DNA from 3 places in the Streptomyces violaceus genome. Region 2 is predicted to be linked to each of the others. Evidence: predicted binding sites of a transcription regulator. Region 2 holds the regulator's gene; each other region holds the start of a gene.

Region 1 (3,716 bases), 2.5 Mb from region 2:
CGCCTTGCGGCGGTCGCCGAAGCCGGGGGCCTTCACCGCGACGGCGTTGAAGGTGCCGCGGATCTTGTTCACGACGAGGGTGGACAGCGCCTCGCCGTCGACGTCCTCGGCGATGATCAGCAGCGGCTTGGAGGCGTTGGCCTGGATGACCTTCTCCAGCAGCGGCAGCAGGTCCGCGATGGCGGAGATCTTGCCCTGCGTGATGAGGATGTACGGGTCGTCCAGGACGGCTTCCATGCGCTCCTGGTCCGTCACGAAGTACGGCGACAGGTAGCCCTTGTCGAAGGCCATGCCCTCGGTGAAGTCCAGCTCCAGACCGAAGGTGTTGGACTCCTCGACGGTGATGACACCGTCCTTGCCGACCTTGTCCATCGCCTCGGCGATGAGCTCGCCGACCTGCTGGTCCTGGGCGGACAGACCGGCGACGGCGGCGATGTCGGACTTCTCGTCGATCGGGCGGGCGGTCGCGAGGAGCTCCTCGGACACGGCCTTGACCGCGGCGTCGATGCCCTTCTTCAGGGCGGCCGGGGAGGCACCGGCGGCGACGTTCTTCAGGCCCTCGCGCACGAGCGCCTGGGCGAGCACGGTCGCGGTGGTCGTACCGTCACCCGCGATGTCGTTGGTCTTGGTCGCCACCTCCTTGACCAGCTGGGCACCGAGGTTCTCGTACGGGTCCTCGACCTCGACCTCGCGGGCGATGGTCACACCGTCGTTGGTGATGGTGGGGGCGCCGAACTTCTTGTCGATGACGACGTTGCGGCCCTTGGGGCCGATCGTCACCTTGACCGTGTCGGCAAGCTTGTTGACGCCGCGCTCGAGGGCGCGACGGGCGTCCTCGTCGAACTTCAGGATCTTCGCCATGGGAGCGGTTCAGCCCTCTCGGAAAACGTGGGTGAAACGAACCGCGCCCCCGACGCCCGGCTTCATAAGATCGCGGGGGCCAGGGGCGCAGTTCACTGCAATGCTGGTAATGCCGGGTGAATTACTTCTCGACGATCGCGAGCACGTCGCGGGCCGAGAGGACGAGGTACTCCTCGCCGTTGTACTTCACCTCGGTGCCGCCGTACTTGCTGTAGAGCACGACATCGCCGACGGAGACGTCGAGCGGAAGACGGTTACCGTCCTCGAAGCGGCCCGGGCCCACGGCCAGGACGACGCCCTCCTGGGGCTTCTCCTTGGCGGTGTCCGGGATGACCAGGCCAGAGGCGGTGGTCTGCTCGGCGTCGAGCGGCTGGACCACAATGCGGTCCTCGAGCGGCTTGATGGCAACCTTGGAGCTGGTGGTCGTCACGATCCGACCTCCCCCTTCGGAGATCTCACGGGGTTAACTGTCTGAGGTGGCGACCAGGTCGATCCGTCGTCGCGGGTGCCGGACCTGCCCGTCGCTGTGTTGGCACTCTCCAGTGGGGAGTGCCAGACCTGAGACTATGACCGTGATTAGCACTCGGTCAAGCGGAGTGCCAATTGCGGGCGGCGCGTCGGCCGGGGAGTTCGTGTCAGAGGTAGTCCTCCAGCCGCCCCACCCGCAGCCCCTGCCCCTCGATCTCCCTCAGCAGCCGCACGGTCCGCGCAGTCGGCGACATGGACTCCGTCCGGGCCGACGGCACGGAGATGATGTCGCCGGGACGAAGGCCCGGCTCGCCGTGGGGGTACGTCAGTTCGCCGTCGGCGGACAGGGACGCCCGCCAGAGGACGACCGCCCTGATGCCGCAGTCGGCGGCGGCGCGCAGGGTCGTCGTGTCGTACGTGCCGTAGGGCGGGCGGAAGAGGTGGGGGCGGATGCCGAAGCGGGAGCGGAGTTTGTGCTGCTGGCCGCAGATCTCGGCGCGCTGGCCGGCGTAGGGCAGGCCGCGCAGGGCCGGGTGGTCGAGGGTGTGGTTCTGGAGGGACGCGCCGACCGCGCGCAGCCGGGCCAGGTGGCCGTATCCGGGGCCCGCGACGCTGTCCGTGAGGAACAGGCTGACCGGGAGCCGCCGTTCGCTGACGAGGCCGGCGAAGCCGGGGTCGCGTTCGGCGCCGTCGTCGTAGGTCAGGAAGACGACCGGGTCGCGGGTGCGGACCCGGTCCACGACGGGCGGGAGCCTGCGGGTCGCCTCGTACACCGGGTCCTGGGCGCGGCCGTCGGCGGGCCCCGCCCGCTCCCCCGCCGTCCCGGCGCACCCGGCCAGCAGGAGCATGCCCGCACACAGCGCGGCGGCCGGCAGCCGCCTCACAGGTAGTCCTCCAGCCGCCCCACCGCGTATCCCTCGGCCGTGACCTTGTTCAGGAAGCGGCGGATCATGTCGGGCATCGCGCCCTTCCACTGCTCGCGGCCCCGGAAGTGGGTGAGGACGATGTCGCCCGGGCGCAGCCTCCGGTCCGGCTCGCGGTACTCCCAGTGGTCGGCGAAGACCTCCGCGTTCCAGAGGGGGGCGTACTCGATGCCGCAGGCCTTGGCGGCGCGCAGCGTCGCCCTGTCGTAGCTGCCGAAGGGCGGGCGGAAGAGGGTGGGGCGGGTGCCGTAGCGCCTTTCGATGAAGCGCTGCATGCCGCAGATCTCGCGCCGCTGCGCGCGGTACGGCAGACCCGGCATGTAGCGGTGCCAGAGGGTGTGGTTGTTCAGGACCGCGCCCCTGGCCTGCATCTGCCGGAAGTAGCGGTCGTCGTCCTTCACCAGGTAGCCGCTGAGGAAGGCGGTGTACGGGACGTCCAGGTCGCTCATCATCCGCAGGAACGCCGGGTCCTTCTCGGCGCCGTCGTCGATGGTGAGGAAGACGACCTTGTCCCGGGTGGGGACCGTGGTGAAGACGGGCGGAAGATCCAGCTCCCGGTGGCCGTCCACCTCGAAGCCCTTGCGGGTCCTGATCCTGGGCTTCTTCCCGGGGGCCGGCGGGGCCACCAGCGGGACCCTTCGCAGCCCCCAGCGGTGCGCCGCGGCGATGCGGGCGGCGTGCGCGGCGCGCAGCTTGGTGGCGTAGGAGTCGAGCGCGCGGGCCGGGGGCGCCTCGAGGGGCTGCTGACCGCCGGCCGGCACGACCTGGCCGGCGTCCGCCTGCGCGCAGCCCGACGCGATGGCAGCGAGGGCGAGCACGACGAGGCCGATGCGCACGCCGCCAATTGCCCGCCTTTTGTCATTTTGTACGACTGCTCGCATGATGCCGGATCCTCGCAGCCCACCCCTGTGAACCCGCCCCGACACCGCGGCCGACGGCCCACCGTCCTCCGACTGGCCCACATCCGCCCCGGCCCGCCGCCCCCGCCGCTCCGTGGCCGACAATGATGCGGTGAACGACCTCGCCCCTCTCCTCACCCCCGAAGGCCGCGCCCTCCTCGACGAGGTGCGGGACACCGACCCGGCGCGGGAGCTGGCCGTGGCGACGCGGCTGCGCCGGGAGCATCCCGCCGAGCTGGTGTCGGCGGCGCTGGGCCAGGCGCGGCTGCGGCAGCGGGCGGCGGTGAAGTTCGGGGCCGAGGACGCGGGGCGGATGTTCTTCACGCCGAACGGGGTGGAGCAGTCGACCCGGGCGAGTGTGGCGGCGTATCGCGCCCACCGGATGAAGGAGCTGGGGATCACCTCCGTGGCCGACCTGTGCTGCGGCATCGGCGGGGACGCGATCGCGCTGGCCCGCGCCGGGATCCGGGTGCTGGCCGTGGACCGGGACCCGCTGACGGCCGCGGCGGCGCGGGCGAACGCCGACGCGCTGGGTCTTGCCGGCCTGATCGAGGTGCGGGAGGCC
Region 2 (3,716 bases):
CAGCCGGTCGAGGGCGGCAGGCCAGTGGGACGGCACCGCGTCCGGCCCCGCCTGGGGCTCTCCGGACTCCTCGACCAGGTCCCCGCAGAACACCACCTCCGGATCACCGGGCACCAGCACCGCCAGGTCGTGCGCGGTGTGCCCCGGGCCGACGTTCGCCAGCAGCACCTGGCGGCCGCCGCCCAGGTCGAGCGTCCACTCGCCGGAGACCAGGTGGCCGGGCGGGACCAGCCGCTCCGCCGCCTCCTCGGCCGTGGACGCCGCCAGGCCCTGGCGCACCCCGTCCTCGCGCAGTTCCTCGCGGTCCCGCACCCGTGTCAGCAGCGCGTCCACGCCCACCGCGCCGAACACCTCGGTGTCCGAGAGCGCCGCGGCGCCGAAGACATGGTCGAAGTGTGGGTGGGTCAGCGCGAGATGTGTCACACGGTGACCGGTGAGTGCCCGTGCCTGCGCGTCCAGTTTCGCGCCCTCGGCGAGGCTGGACCCCGCGTCGATCATGAGGACCGCGCCCTCGCCGGCGACGAGCCCGATCGTGCAGTCCCACACCGGCAGCCGGCACCGCCCCACACCGGCGGCCACCCGCTCCCACCCGAGCTCTTCCCAAGTCACGTTCATACGGCGACGCTAGCGGTGACACTCGTTCTGAGCACGACAGCGCACGACCAGCCTTGCCGGGGGTGCACCCCACCGCCGTACACTGGGCCGGGGAATGCTGGCACTCGCACGCGCAGAGTGCCAGGCCGGACAGACAGGGCAGCAGGCGGACGACATCTGGAGGTGTGCGCGATGCTCAGTGAACGCAGGCTTCAGGTGCTGCGCGCCATCGTCCAGGACTATGTCGGCACCGAGGAGCCCGTCGGCTCCAAGGCCCTCACCGAGCGGCACAGCCTCGGCGTCTCCCCGGCCACCGTCCGCAACGACATGGCGGCCCTCGAGGACGAGGGGTACATCGCCCAGCCGCACACCAGTGCCGGGCGCATCCCCACCGACAAGGGCTACCGGCTGTTCGTGGACAAGCTGGCCGGCGTCAAGCCGATGACCGCGCCCGAGCGGCGCGCGATCCAGAACTTCCTCGAGGGCGCCGTCGACCTCGACGACGTCGTGGCGCGTACGGTACGGCTGCTCGCGCAGCTCACGCGCCAGGTCGCCGTCGTGCAGTATCCGTCGCTGACCCGGTCGACCGTGCGGCATGTGGAGTTGCTCTCCCTCGCGCCCGCGCGGCTGATGCTCGTGCTGATCACGGACACCGGCCGGGTCGAGCAGCGTGTGGTCGACTGCCCGGCGCCCTTCGGCGAGGCCTCGCTCGCGGATCTGCGCGCCCGGCTCAACAGCCGTGTCGCGAACCGCCGTTTCGCGGATGTGCCGAGTTTGGTGGAGGATCTGGCGGAGGCGTTCGAGCACGAGGACCGGGGTACGGTTTCCATGGTGCTCTCCACGCTTCTGGAGACGCTCGTCGAGGAGAACGAGGAGCGGCTGATGATCGGCGGCACCTCCAACCTCACCCGCTTCGGGCATGACTTTCCCCTGGTGATCCGGCCGGTGCTGGAGGCGCTTGAGGAGCAGGTCGTGCTCCTCAAGCTGCTCGGCGAGGCGAAGGATCCGGGCGTGACCGTACGTATCGGTCATGAGAACGCCCACGAAGGACTCAACTCCACGTCCGTCGTGTCGGTCGGCTACGGTTCGGGCGGCGAGGCAGTCGCCAAGCTCGGCGTGGTCGGACCGACCCGCATGGACTACCCGGGAACGATGGGAGCGGTACGCGCAGTGGCACGGTACGTCGGACAGATCCTGGCGGAGTCGTAGTGGCCACGGACTACTACGCCGTACTCGGCGTGCGCCGCGACGCGTCGCAGGAAGAGATCAAGAAGGCCTTCCGGCGGCTCGCACGCGAGCTGCACCCGGACGTCAACCCCGATCCGAAGACCCAGGAGCGGTTCAAGGAGATCAACGCCGCTTACGAGGTGTTGTCGGACCCGCAGAAGAAGCAGGTCTACGACCTCGGCGGCGACCCGCTCTCGCAGGCCGCCGGCGGCGGTGCGGGCGGCTTCGGAGCCGGAGGCTTCGGGAACTTCTCCGACATCATGGACGCGTTCTTCGGCACGGCGTCGCAGCGCGGTCCGCGCTCGCGCACCCGCCGCGGCCAGGACGCGATGATCCGTATCGAGATCGAGCTCGACGAGGCCGCCTTCGGTACGACGAAGGACATCCAGGTCGACACGGCCGTCGTCTGCAACACCTGCAGCGGCGAGGGTGCCGCGCCGGGGACGAGTGCGCAGACGTGTGACATGTGCCGCGGTCGCGGTGAGGTGTCGCAGGTCACCCGGTCGTTCCTCGGCCAGGTCATGACGTCCCGGCCCTGCCCGCAGTGCCAGGGCTTCGGGACCGTGGTGCCGACGCCGTGCCCGGAGTGCGCCGGTGACGGCCGCGTGCGCTCCCGGCGGACCCTGACCGTGAAGATCCCCGCCGGTGTCGACAACGGCACGCGCATCCAGCTCGCCGGCGAAGGCGAGGTCGGGCCCGGTGGCGGTCCCGCCGGTGACCTCTACGTCGAGATCCACGAACTTCCGCACTCCACCTTCCAGCGGCGCGGCGACGACCTGCACTGCACGGTGACGATCCCCATGACGGCCGCGTGCCTCGGCACGAAGGTGCCGCTGGAGACGCTGGACGGCATGGAGGAGGTCGACATCCGCCCGGGCACCCAGTCCGGCCAGTCGATCCCGCTGCACGGCCGGGGCATCACGCACCTGCGGGGCGGCGGACGCGGCGACCTCATCGTCCACGTCGAGGTCCAGACCCCGACGAAGCTCGACCCCGAGCAGGAGCGGCTGCTGCGCGAGCTGGCCAAGCTGCGGGGCGAGGAGCGGCCTACGGGGCAGTTCCAGCCGGGGCAGCAAGGGTTGTTCTCGCGGCTCAAGGACGCGTTCAACGGGCGCTGAGGCGGGTGGTCCGGCTGCTGCTGGGAGTCCGGGGGGCGGGCCCCCGGGCAGGCACAGTCAGCCGGGGCAGCAGGGGTTGTTCTCGCGGCTGAAGGATGTGTTCAACGCGCGCCGAGGCGGGTGGTCCGGCTGCGGTTGAGGGGCCGGGGGACTGCCCCCGGATGGGCCCAGTCCTCTGGTCTATGCCACACGGCAGGCCGGTTTCGGGGTTGTTCGGAGGACGTGACAACATGCGCTCATGTCCTCCGCGCTGACCGATCTCTTCCCGCACCCGATCGTGCAGGCCCCCATGGCGGGTGGCGTTTCCGTACCGCAGCTCGCCGCCGCCGTGTGCGAGGCGGGCGGGCTCGGATTCCTCGCCGCCGGGTACAAAACCGCCGACGGGGTGTACCAGGAGATCAAGCAGCTCCGGAGCCTCACGAGCAGGCCCTTCGGCGTGAACGTCTTCATGCCGCAGCCCGAGTACGCCGACCCCGCCGCCGTCGACGTCTACGCCCACCAGCTGGCCGGCGAGGCCACCTGGTACGAGGCCGAGCTCGGCGATCCCGACAGCGGCCGTGACGACGGCTACGAGACCAAGCTCGCGGTGCTGCGCGACAACCCTGTGCCGGTGGTGTCGTTCCACTTCGGCGTGCCGAGCCGTGAGGTCATCGACTCCCTGCACCGCGTCGGCACCTTCGTCCTGGCCGCCGCGACCACCCCCGACGAGGCCCGGGCCGTCGAGCGGGCGGGTGCGGACGCGGTCATCGCGCAGGGCGTCGAGGCCGGCGGCCACCA
Region 3 (3,716 bases), 1.1 Mb from region 2:
ACCACCCTGTCCTGCTCCTCCACCGGCAACCTCGCCGGTGCGGTGGGTGCCGCCGCGGCCCGGGCCGGCTTCCGCTCCTGCGTGTTCATCCCGCACGACCTGGAGCAGGGCAAGGTCGTCATGGCCGCGATCTACGGCGGCGAGCTCGTCGGCATCGAGGGCAACTACGACGACGTGAACCGCTTCTGCTCCGAGCTGATCGGCGACCCGGCCGGCGAGGGCTGGGGCTTCGTCAACGTCAACCTGCGGCCGTACTACGCCGAGGGCTCCAAGACGCTGGCGTACGAGATCTGCGAGCAGCTCGGCTGGCGGCTGCCGGACCAGCTCGTGGTGCCGATCGCCTCCGGCTCGCAGCTCACGAAGATCGACAAGGGTCTGCAGGAGCTGATCAAGCTCGGTCTGGTCGAGGACAAGCCGTACAAGATCTTCGGCGCGCAGGCCGAGGGCTGCTCGCCGGTGTCGACGGCGTACAAGGCCGGCCATGACGTCGTACGTCCCCAGAAGCCGGACACCATCGCCAAGTCGCTGGCGATCGGCAACCCGGCGGACGGTCCGTACGTGCTCGACATCGCCCGCCGTACGGGTGGTGCGGTGGAGGACGTGAACGACGAGCAGGTCGTCGAGGCGATCAAGCTGCTCGCGCGGACCGAGGGTGTCTTCGCGGAGACCGCCGGTGGTGTGACGGTGGGCGTGGCGAAGAAGCTGCTGGAGAGCGGGCTGCTCGACCCTGCCAAGACCACGGTTGTCCTGAACACGGGCGATGGTCTGAAGACGCTGGACGCGGTGGCGGGCACGGGGCTCACCGCGACCATTCGGCCCAACCTGGATTCGTTCCGGGATGCCGGGCTCGCCTGACCGTTGCTTGCTGCGGGCCCGTGGGGGCTGGTCGCGCAGTTCCCCGCGCCCCTTGGGACGCGCCCCAGCCGTAGCTTCAATCGAAACCGGAGGTCATATTCCGATGAGCGTCACCGTTCGCATCCCGACCATCCTGCGTACCTACACCGGCGGCAAGGCCGAGGTGACTGCCGAGGGGGCGACCCTCGGGGAGGTCATCTCCGATCTGGAGAAGAACCACACCGGGATCGCCGCCCGGGTGCTGGACGACCAGGGCAAGCTGCGCCGGTTCGTCAACGTGTACGTCAATGACGACGACGTGCGGTTCGAGCAGGGTCTTGAGACGGCGACGCCGGACGGTGCCGGTGTGTCGATCATTCCGGCCGTCGCCGGCGGCTGAACCGGTCGACCGGCTTGATTATTACCATCGGTAACGGCCGTCACTGAGAGTTCATCGAATTGCCCCCTCCGTGAGAGAAACGGAGGGGGCAATTCTGTGTGGTTGAGCGCGGTACAGTTGGGGAACGCGATCCCGATCCCCTGATCGGGCACCCTGAATTCCTGCCGCGCGCCCGACAAGATGTAGCCAAAGTGTGTGCGTCTTTTGTGGCTTTTGTTCCCTTTGCGTGGCCCGACTTGCCCTGAAGTCAGGCGAATTCTCCCCACATTCCGGATCCTGCGCGTCCAGAATTCTCGTCCGATTGACCTGTTGCAGAGGGCAGTTGGACAGATACATTCGGCCGCGGTCGACGCGTTCCGGCGCACGCCCCCAATCCGTGGGGGGTGAGGTCTGACCCGGATCCGCGAAGTGCGGGTCTGTGCAAGGGCCAGTAATAGGGGAGTTAGGCATGGCTCAGGGCACCGTCAAGTGGTTCAACGCGGAGAAGGGGTACGGCTTCATCGCGGTCGACGGTGGTGCGGATGTTTTCGTCCACTACAGCGCGATTCAGATGGACGGCTACCGCACCCTTGAAGAGGGTCAGCGGGTCGAGTTCGAGATCTCGCAGGGCCAGAAGGGTCCACAGGCCGACATGGTTCGCGTCGCTGCCTGAACGCGCGACCACGACAAACCGCAAGCGGCAGGTCTTCTCTGAAGGGCCCGTACCCCCCGGGGTGCGGGCCCTTCGGCCTGCTCGAAGGGCCCGCCCGGCGGTGTTCGCGGGCGGCTGACGGCCCTGCCCGATCCCCGGGAGGCGCTTGCACTCGCCATGCCCGAGTGCTAATCATTGCGTTAGCACTCTGAAGGTGAGAGTGACAACGTAAGGACCGGGTCGGTGAGGCCCGCAGGCCGGGTGGGAAGGAACCACGAGGCTGGCGAGCCGTCCGTCGCGGGCGCGGGCGCGGTCCGAAGTAATCACCCCCAGTCCTGGAGGGACCACTTCACATGGCCAAGATCATCGCGTTCGACGAGGAGGCGCGGCGCGGCCTCGAGCGCGGCATGAACCAGCTCGCGGACGCCGTGAAGGTGACGCTCGGCCCCAAGGGCCGCAACGTCGTCCTCGAGAAGAAGTGGGGCGCCCCCACGATCACCAACGATGGTGTCTCCATCGCCAAGGAGATCGAGCTCGAGGACCCGTACGAGAAGATCGGCGCCGAGCTGGTCAAGGAAGTCGCCAAGAAGACGGACGACGTCGCCGGTGACGGTACGACCACCGCGACCGTTCTCGCCCAGGCCCTGGTCAAGGAGGGCCTGCGCAACGTAGCCGCCGGCGCCAACCCGATGGCCCTCAAGCGCGGTATCGAGCGCGCCGTCGAGGCCGTCTCCGCCGCCCTGCTGGAGCAGGCGAAGGACGTCGAGACCAAGGAGCAGATCGCTTCCACGGCCTCCATCTCCGCCGCCGACACCCAGATCGGCGAGCTCATCGCCGAGGCCATGGACAAGGTCGGCAAGGAAGGCGTCATCACCGTCGAGGAGTCCCAGACCTTCGGTCTGGAGCTGGAGCTCACCGAGGGTATGCGCTTCGACAAGGGCTACATCTCGGCGTACTTCGCGACCGACATGGAGCGTATGGAGGCCGTCCTCGACGACCCGTACATCCTGATCGCGAACTCCAAGATCTCCAACGTCAAGGACCTGCTCCCGCTCCTGGAGAAGGTCATGCAGTCGGGCAAGCCGCTGCTGATCATCGCCGAGGACGTCGAGGGCGAGGCCCTGTCGACCCTGGTCGTCAACAAGATCCGTGGCACCTTCAAGTCCGTCGCCGTCAAGGCCCCGGGCTTCGGTGACCGCCGCAAGGCGATGCTGCAGGACATCGGCATCCTCACCGGCGGCGAGGTGATCTCCGAGGAGGTCGGCCTCAAGCTGGAGAACGCCACGGTCGACCTGCTGGGCAAGGCCCGCAAGGTCGTCATCACCAAGGACGAGACCACCATCGTCGACGGTGCCGGCTCCGCCGACCAGGTCCAGGGCCGGGTCAACCAGATCCGCGCCGAGATCGAGAACAGCGACTCGGACTACGACCGCGAGAAGCTCCAGGAGCGCCTGGCGAAGCTCGCCGGCGGCGTGGCCGTCATCAAGGCCGGTGCCGCCACCGAGGTGGAGCTCAAGGAGCGCAAGCACCGCATCGAGGACGCCGTGCGCAACGCCAAGGCGGCCGTCGAGGAGGGCATCGTCGCCGGTGGTGGCGTGGCCCTCATCCAGGCCTCCAGCGTCTTCGAGAAGCTGGACCTCGAGGGTGACGAGGCGACCGGCGCCAACGCCGTGAAGCTCGCGCTCGAGGCCCCGCTGAAGCAGATCGCCGTCAACGGTGGTCTCGAGGGCGGCGTCGTCGTGGAGAAGGTCCGCAACCTCCAGGTCGGCCACGGCCTGAACGCCGCGACCGGTGAGTACGTCGACATGATCGCCGAGGGCATCATCGACCCGGCGAAGGTGACCCGTTCCG

Evidence for each region. The regulator HrcA, encoded in region 2, represses chaperone genes, less so after heat shock. The targets are predictions, from matches to a motif close to TTNGCACTCNGNNNNNCNGAGTGCNAA.
Region 1: a site for HrcA is predicted at 1,438-1,464, ahead of groES (co-chaperone GroES). Genes of this name have one in related genera too.
Region 3: a site for HrcA is predicted at 2,031-2,057, ahead of groL (chaperonin GroEL). Genes of this name have one in related genera too.

Annotation. Positions count from the first base shown of each region.
Region 1 is NZ_CP107911.1:3,499,637-3,503,352, forward strand. It holds gene groL (chaperonin GroEL) at 1-861, opposite strand, end outside; gene groES (co-chaperone GroES) at 983-1,291, opposite strand; gene OG542_RS15520 (polysaccharide deacetylase family protein) at 1,497-2,177, opposite strand; gene OG542_RS15525 (polysaccharide deacetylase family protein) at 2,210-3,088, opposite strand; gene OG542_RS15530 (THUMP-like domain-containing protein) at 3,264-3,716, shown strand, end outside.
Region 2 is NZ_CP107911.1:6,036,668-6,040,383, forward strand. It holds gene OG542_RS27195 (MBL fold metallo-hydrolase) at 1-615, opposite strand, end outside; gene hrcA (heat-inducible transcriptional repressor HrcA) at 787-1,803, shown strand; gene dnaJ (molecular chaperone DnaJ) at 1,803-2,939, shown strand; gene OG542_RS27210 (nitronate monooxygenase) at 3,178-3,716, shown strand, end outside.
Region 3 is NZ_CP107911.1:4,941,078-4,944,793, forward strand. It holds gene thrC (threonine synthase) at 1-855, shown strand, start outside; gene OG542_RS22365 (ubiquitin-like small modifier protein 1) at 959-1,234, shown strand; gene OG542_RS22370 (cold-shock protein) at 1,683-1,886, shown strand; gene groL (chaperonin GroEL) at 2,219-3,716, shown strand, end outside.